2 regions of the Virgibacillus carmonensis genome follow, and region 2 is predicted to be linked to the other one. Evidence: predicted binding sites of a transcription regulator. Region 2 holds the regulator's gene; the other holds the start of a gene.
The links. The regulator LexA, encoded in region 2, represses DNA repair genes until DNA is damaged. The targets are predictions, from matches to a motif close to CGAACATATGTTCG.
Positions count from the first base shown of each region.

Region 1 (4,441 bases), on a different contig from region 2:
GGTTTCCTTCACCTAATCTTAAAGCTGTTTCAATTGAATCACCAAGCCTCGTAGCAACACCATCTTTCACAACTATCCGATCAACAACAACCTCAATGGAATGTTTTTTATTTTTCTCAAGATTAAATTCCTCGTTTATTTCCCGCATCTCATTATCCACACGAATTCGAACATAACCTTCTTGTTTCAACCGTTCGAAGGTTTTTACATGTTCCCCTTTCCGTCCAGAAACAACCGGTGCAAGGATCTGCATTTTGGTTTTTTCAGGATATTCGAGAATACGATCCACCATTTGTTGTATTGTTTGTGAGCTAATTTCGATTCCGTGTCTTGGACAGGTGGGTCTACCGACACGAGCGAAAAGCAGGCGTAAATAATCATAAATCTCTGTAACAGTACCCACCGTTGAGCGAGGGTTTTTGCTCGTTGTTTTTTGATCAATCGAAATAGCCGGTGATAGACCTTCAATTGAGTCAACATCAGGTTTATCCATTTGACCCAAAAACTGACGGGCATATGCTGATAACGATTCCACATATCTACGTTGACCTTCTGCATAGATTGTATCAAAAGCCAGAGAGGATTTACCGGAACCAGATAATCCTGTCATAACAACTAGTTTATTTTTGGGAATAGTTATATCGATATTTTTTAAATTATGCGCTCTGGCGCCTTTAATCTCAATTGATTTACTAGCCATGTACCTGTCATCCTCCCGCTTTAAGTTCAAGTAAAATATCACGTAGCTCTGCTGCTTTTTCAAAATCAAGTGCTTTGGCAGCGGCTTTCATTTCTTTTTCCATATTTTCAACCGCCTTGACTTTTTCTTTCTTAGTTAGCTTAGAAAGGCTTTTCGTTTTTTCTTCGTATTCGGTTTCATCCTCAGCAACAAAAGTAGCCCGAATCACATCACGCACTTCTTTTTTAATCGTTGTAGGCGTAATGTTATGTTTCTCATTGTAGGCGGTTTGCTTTTCGCGTCTTCTTGTTGTTTCATCTATCGCTACTTGCATCGATTTCGTTATTCTATCAGCATACATCACAACTTCACCATGCTCATTACGTGCTGCACGTCCCATCGTTTGGATAAGAGAGCGTTCAGAACGCAAGAAACCTTCCTTGTCTGCATCCAATATAGCGACAAGGGAAACCTCTGGAATATCAAGCCCCTCACGTAGCAGGTTAATACCTATTAATACATCATACTTTCCAACACGTAGATCACGAATGACTTCAATCCGTTCCAGTGTTTTAATCTCAGAATGCAAATACGCAACTTTAATTCCAAGTTCTTTTAAGTAATCAGTGAGATCTTCCGACATCTTTTTCGTCAAGGTTGTTACCAAGACACGTTCTTTTCGCTCTGACCGTTTATTTATTTCTCCAATCAAATTATCAATTTGGCCATCGATTGGCCGAATGTCTATTTTGGGATCAAGTAGGCCTGTAGGTCGAATGATTTGCTCAGTCATATCCGGTGAGTGTTCCAGCTCATATGGGCCAGGTGTTGCTGATACGTAAATAAGTTGATTCGTTTTCTCCTCAAATTCCCCAAACCTAAGCGGTCGATTATCAAGTGCTGATGGCAACCGGAAACCATGATCTACTAAAACCTGTTTCCGAGCTTGGTCACCGTTAAACATCCCCCTGATTTGTGGCAATGTCGCGTGTGACTCATCCACCACAACTAAGAAGTCATCTGGAAAGTAATCAAACAATGTATATGGGGTAGCCCCTTCCGCGCGTAGCGTCAAATGTCTGGAATAGTTTTCAATGCCTGAACAATAACCCATTTCATTCATCATTTCGATATCATAGTTCGTACGTTGCTCAATTCGTTGCGCTTCTAAAAGCTTGTTTTCAGATCGTAGCACTTTTAACCGTTCTTCTAATTCGGATTCGATATTTTTAATCGCAATTTTCAACTTTTCCTCACGCGTAACAAAGTGGGATGCTGGATAAATAGCAATATGTTCACGGTCCCCTATTATTTCTCCAGTTAACGCATCTACTTCACGAATCCGATCAATTTCATCGCCAAAAAACTCAATCCGAATACAGTGTTCCTCTCTCGACGCTGGAATCACTTCTACTGAATCCCCGCGCACACGAAATGTTCCACGCTGAAAATTAATGTCATTTCTTGCATATTGTATATCCACTAAATCATGTAGCAATTGATCTCGATCTTTTTCCATACCCATTCTGAGTGAAAGAACATGACTCCCATATTCTTCAGGTGAACCTAAACCATAAATACATGATACACTTGCAACGACTAATACATCATTTCTTTCAAAAAGAGAAGATGTCGCTGAATGTCTTAATTTATCTATTTCATCATTAATACTTGAATCCTTTTCAATAAATGTATCACTAGATGGTACGTATGCTTCAGGTTGATAATAGTCATAAAAACTAACAAAGTATTCCACAGCATTATTTGGAAAAAATTCCTTAAACTCACTATACAATTGGCCTGCTAAAGTTTTATTATGCGCAATAACTAGCGTTGGTCTATTTATTTCTGTCAGAACATTTGAAACGGTAAATGTTTTACCCGTTCCTGTTGCTCCCAACAATGTTTGATGGTTTTGTCCTGCTTTAATTCGTTCAACTAATTCTTTAATAGCTTTTGGTTGGTCTCCGCTTGGCTTATATTGGGACACTAGGTCAAATTTATTTTTCATAAAGCAAGCCTCCGTTCTGATTCCTACATCTAGTCTATCATATTTGTCTAACAATTTTAACATAAACACGAACAAATATTCGATATTTTTGCTTGCATCCTATTATCAATAATACCCACTTTATCGTTTTTAAAATCGTTCACAAAGGATTCAATTGTTTGTGGCTTTATAATCCTATATAATCGAAATTGAGAACAACATGAATTGAAAGGATTTTAGTATGAAAAAACTCTTGTTTCTAACAATAATTATTGTTTTATTAAGCGCTTGTGGTAAAAACGATGAATCAACAAAAAATACAGATGGTGATATGATTGAACCAATTGATGCGAAACTTGAAATTCCGAAAAAAGCGGAAGTCAATAAAGCTGTTACATTTTCAGTAACCGTCAATCAAGGCGAGGAAGCTGTTAAAGATGCAAACGATATTGAATTCGAGGTTTGGAAAAATGGAGAAAAAGCAGCGAGCCAGATGATCAAGGCCAAACATCAAAAAAATGGTGTTTATACTGCTGAAAGGACCTTCAAAGAAAATGGGATCTATTATGTTCAATCACATGTAACTGCGCGTAACATGCATACCATGCCTAAGTCCGAAATTAAAGTTGGAGTAGTAGATACGGATGCAGCTAAAACGGATCAAAAAGATGATGCGGAATCTAGTGAAGACCATCACCATCATGGAAACACAACAATTAATTTTCATCTACCAGAAACGCTTACAGCTAACGCGGCAAACACCTATGTCGCAGTGGTTACACACAAAAGTGAACCTCTAGAAAATGCGCTTGTACGTTTGGAAGTTTGGAAAGACGGCAGTGAAAAACACAATTATGTGAATTTAAACGAATCGGAAACCGGTACCTATCGAGAAGAAATGTCACTAGAAGATAAAGGAACCTACCATATCACAGTACATGTAGAAAAAAAGAAAATCCACACCCACAAGGAATTTAAAGTAGAAGTGGAATAAACAGAACAAAAGCGCAAGTTGCCGGTTTATTGGCCGTATGACTTGTGCCCACGCAGCCGTGTCCTTCTTCCCCATAAGTTAAAGGAAACACGAAGAGCCTTAAGTAATAAGGACGTTCGACTATTGTCGAACCGTTATCGCAAGAAGGTCCGAGAAATGGGCACTGGCCGATAAAAACACCACGTCCTGTACGTCGGAGCTGGACGTGGCCGAAAATGTAACCCCCTTTCCACTGGGTTTCAAATTTATAATTAGTAAAGCATCAGCCGGGCAGGCTGATGCTTTTATTTAGCATTTATATACTTCTTACTAGAAAGGTATTTGTCTTTTACAAAGATAAGGCCTAACTCATGATGATCATTTTGATAGAAGGCGCTCTGTAAAAACCTTACTTCACCAGCAATATCTAATACCTCCAGTTTAAAAAATGCTCCGCTCTTTTGAAGAAAGTAATAGAATTCATTAACATCCTGAATCGGTTGCCCATTTACTTTACTTATTGTTTCACCAATCTTTATCTCAAGTCTATCTGCAGGTGTATTTGGTATAATTGCGATAACAGTCAAACCCCGAAGGTTCCTGCTGAAAAAGGATTGTCTTCCACTATCCATCACACGATGTTTATAACTGATAAACTCACGTCCTAAAATTGCAACAATAGCCGCAACTATGGATAAACTCCAGAAGTACATACTTCCTACAGCAAGTACTAACACCAGCATTCCTAAAACGCCAATTTTTTTGCCAAGTTGTTTAGCAGCCTTTTCAGGTAACCGAC
Region 1 is NZ_JBYQFJ010000002.1:79,210-83,650, forward strand. Features, by position in the region: gene uvrA (excinuclease ABC subunit UvrA) at 1-700, opposite strand, end outside; gene uvrB (excinuclease ABC subunit UvrB) at 708-2,690, opposite strand; gene AC3G7N_RS01715 (FixH family protein) at 2,911-3,663, shown strand; gene AC3G7N_RS01720 (PDZ domain-containing protein) at 3,948-4,441, opposite strand, start outside.
Region 1: a site for LexA is predicted at 2,759-2,772, ahead of uvrB (excinuclease ABC subunit UvrB). Genes of this name have one in related genera too.

Region 2 (4,441 bases):
TTCAAGGTCTTCCTTGTAGTAAAGCTCTCCCAAATGAAACGCATCAGCTTTATCCGTTTTCACTTTACGCAAACTAGTTTTTCTAGCCTCAAAAGAAACCACTGGATTAATCAAATAGTACACTATGTCCTGACTTTCAAGAAATTGAAGTACAGGCTCATGGTAGTGTCCAGTAGATTCAAAGATAACGGACGGAGGTTGACCAGAGACCTTTTCTAATTCTTGATAAAAGTGATGAAAAGCGTGAAGTCCCGGTAGATCATGGTTAAATTTAAAAATTTGCTTGTACGTTTGCTTTCTTTGTAAAAAGGCTTGAACCTGGCTCTCGCCTTTAGCAACATCCAAGCCAATAACAGGATCCATATAAATCATACCCCTTTAATAGATTCGATTCGTCGGTACGCCCCTATATCACTTGTAGTGTCATAGCTTCGCTTGTTATACGGGATCATGTCCCAACCAGCCTCAAACATGTTTCTACAAGGAGGGGGTGGACAGTATAACGGACGGGATCAGTGTCCCACGGGCGCAAACGTCCTACCCCGACTCTCTTAAGCATAAAACCTATTTAAAAAATAGGTCAACCAGAAATGACTGGCTGACCATATAATACGATCGGGCGCAATAATTGAACAGCCGTATGCATGGAACTTAAAGAAGATGACCCCTGTTCAATACAGAAATCACCTTCTCCTTGCAGCATAACCTTTTATAAAATGTCCTTTACAAAGGGTACACTTTACTTTTTATTGCACCCACGACAGTACCCACGAAACACCCACAGATATTTGAAAGAATAGAAAAACATTTGAAAAGGTGATTTTTTAAATGTTGTTTTCACGCCATTTTTGACAACTTTTGAATGCCTTAAAAAGCAAGGTATAGATTTAGAACGACTGTTCATCCTTGGGAGAGAGAACAATATTTGACTTCTTATTAAGTTTTCAGACATAGCGTGTCATTAAAAAGCTTAAAAATTATAAATCCCTTAATAAGCAAACTATGTCGGCCATGTACTTTTTGTACTGGTCGATATTTTTTAGGATTAATGCATAACTTTACTGTTATTCTGCTTAATGCGTCAATCTGTTCATTTTATCTTTTTGTAAATAATTATATTAACTTTCCTATAATTTTATATCATAAATTCAGTGGAGGTTATCTTTTCCCTTACTAAATGTTAGTTGATCTGCCCCTACTTGGAAAGACCGTTCTACCTGAAATTATTCTCTTACCTCGTTTTTAAAGGGTGAAGTTTTACTAACCATCCAAATTGCGATTAATAAAAAAACCTTGATGCAGACTAGCCTAACTGCATCAAGGTTTTTTTATTTGCTTAGTTTTGTAACACTATCGGTCACTTCAATGAAAAGGAGGTTCGATTAAACCACCAAATTGCGTGGGACAGGTCATACGGTCATTACTGGCTCTTGCGTTTTTGTTCTTATTAATGGATATTTCGATATAAACCTGTTACTTTACCTAAAATAGTTACATTTTGATAGATTAGTGCTTCCATTGTTGCATTTTCAGGTTGCAACCGTATGTGATCTTTTTCTTTAAAGAATCGCTTCACAGTAGCCTCATTCTCATCAGTCATAGCAACGACTATTTCGCCATTTTGTGCGGTGTTTTGTTGTTTTACAATTACCATATCCCCATCAAGTATACCTGCTTCAATCATGCTTTCTCCCTGAATGATCAGGATGAAAATATTATCATCTGGGGAGGAAGAAGAACTAGGTAACGGAATAAACTCTTCTATATTTTCTACAGCAGTAATCGGGATACCTGCTGTAACTTTACCAATAACAGGTGCATACCGAACTGCATCCCTTGGAACATTGCTTTCTAATGATAGATTTAATACCTCAATTGCTCGTGGTTTTGTTGGGTCCCTTCTAATATAGCCCTTACTTTCTAGTCTTGATAAGTGGCCATGAACAGTTGAACTAGATGCAAGACCAACTGCTACTGCAATTTCTCTTACGGATGGTGGATAACCTTTTTTATTTACTTCATCTTTAATATATTCAAGAATTGTTTCTTGCCTTTTGGATAGTTTTGTCATCTATCTAACACCTCGCGCATAGGATTTATTACTGATAGTTTATCACTATTTTCCAGAAAAAGCAAACATCCGTTCGAGAAACAGTTGACAAGACCGTATGTTCGGGTGTATGGTTTTAACTAGACGCGAACAAAGGTTCTTGTAAATAGAAAGGATTGATTTTCATGTTTGATAAAATAAATAAAACAGATGCATTTTACCTAGTAGCTTTTGCATTAACGTTAGTGTTTTTATACTTCTCTATGATTACAAGTGCTTAACCAATAATGCTCGTTCAAAAAGTCACAGAATTAGTCGACTAAGAACTTAGGTGTCCTCGAAAATCAAAGACGATTTTCATCGTGCGATGCATTTTCAGGGTAGCTTTCCTTATCCTGTTGCAAAGTCGACATCAGCACGTCCTGTGCGTCAAGGTCGAGGCACGAGAGTTTGAGGGCCGGACTTGCACGCACTTAGTAGAAGCGGCTTTTTCAACGAAGAGATTCGCCATTTATCATTTGGTGGCTTTTTGAACATCCTCTAATAAATAAACTAATAGCTGGAGTGTATGAATAGTGAACACGATACTATATTGTCGAGTAAGTACAGATAAAAAAGAACAGGAAACTTCCTTAGCTAGACAGGAAAAGGAGTTAATACATTTAGCGCAAATGTATGAAATGACCGTGATAGCCATTATAAAAGAACAGGCTAGCGGCTATGAAATAGAACGGGACGGTGTCTTTGAAATGCTTGAACATTTCACCAGTCAGAATGCGGATTGTTTACTCATACAAGATGAAACGCGTTTAGGACGGGGAAATACAAAGGTTGCACTATTTCATCAACTTAATAAACTTCACATACCTATCTATACAGCGATTCATAACGGCAAGCTAGAGCTTTCAGAATCAGATTCAATGGTTTTACAAATCGTGGGCATTGTCGAAGAATACCAGCGTAAAATCCATAATATTAAAATAAAAAGAGGGATGAATAAAGCGATTGACGAGGGTTTTGATCCTGGGAAAAATTTATCGAATCGTAATCAGGCTTCTGGTAGACAACGCATAGATTTTCCGATAGAAGAAGTGGTACGATTACGTGAAAACAAATTATCATTTGAAGAAATTGCAAGGACTTTAAATGGTCTTGGATTTAATGTATCAAAAGCAACCGTACATCGAAGGTTTCAAGAATATCATAATACTTGAATTAATAAGGATAGAACGATAATATAAAAAAGCAGGGACTAGTATAAAGTTCGTGCTTTTTTTCACTTGAGGAGTATAAAAAGTTTAAAGGACTTAAGTATAAGATAAACTTCGGCATTCGCTATTAAAGACGAGGTGATGCCGAGTTTTTCTATTATGTTAGGGAGGTAGTAATAACATGATTTCTAAAGAAAAATTAGAACGTATTAATATACTTGCGAAAAAAGCTAAAAATGAGGGGTTAACGGAAGAAGAAAAGAAGGAACAAAAAACCTTACGCACAGAATATTTAGGTAACGTTCGCTCATCTTTTAAAAATCAATTTAAAACTATGACAGTAAAGGACCCAGAAGGAAATGATGTAACCCCCAAAAAAGTAAAAGAGCTACAAAAGAAAAATAAAAATAACTAGTTTTGGTAGTAGTGGATAAAATGGTACTTGTTACAACTTGGATTTCATTATAGAATTGAATAGGATTAAAACAAGTTTCGACAAGGAAGGAGACTTTTCATGACAATTAACGTAGAACAACTATCAATAAACACGATTCGCACTCTAGCAATCGACGCTATTGAAAATGCTAATTCGGGTCACCCAGGTTTACCAATGGGGGCTGCTCCGATGGCATACACATTGTGGACAGACTTTATGAACCAAAACCCCAAAAATTCAAAATGGTTTAATCGTGATCGTTTTGTATTGTCAGCCGGACACGGATCTATGCTGTTATATAGTTTACTTCACTTAGCAGGATATGATGTAACGATTGATGACCTAAAGGACTTTAGACAATGGGATTCAAAAACACCTGGCCACCCTGAGGTTCATCATACAGATGGGGTTGAGGCAACAACTGGACCACTCGGACAAGGTATTGCTATGTCAGTTGGTATGGCAATGGCAGAAGCGCATCTTGCAGCTACTTTTAATAAAGATGATTTATCCATCATTGATCATCATACGTATGCGCTCATTAGTGACGGTGATCTAATGGAAGGAATTTCCCATGAAACAGCTTCACTTGCTGGTCATCTTGGTTTAGGTAAACTAATCGCTTTATATGATTCAAATGACATTTCATTAGATGGTGATTTGGATCGATCATTTTCCGATAATACGGAACAGCGTTTTAACGCATACGGATGGCAGGTCATTCGTGTAGAGGACGGAAATGAT
Region 2 is NZ_JBYQFJ010000005.1:199,638-204,078, reverse strand. Features, by position in the region: partial or broken gene AC3G7N_RS06270 (IS110 family RNA-guided transposase) at 1-363, opposite strand, end outside; gene AC3G7N_RS06265 (hypothetical protein) at 581-703, opposite strand; gene lexA (transcriptional repressor LexA) at 1,448-2,071, opposite strand; gene AC3G7N_RS06255 (YneB family resolvase-like protein) at 2,626-3,264, shown strand; gene AC3G7N_RS06250 (DUF896 domain-containing protein) at 3,443-3,676, shown strand; gene tkt (transketolase) at 3,776-4,441, shown strand, end outside.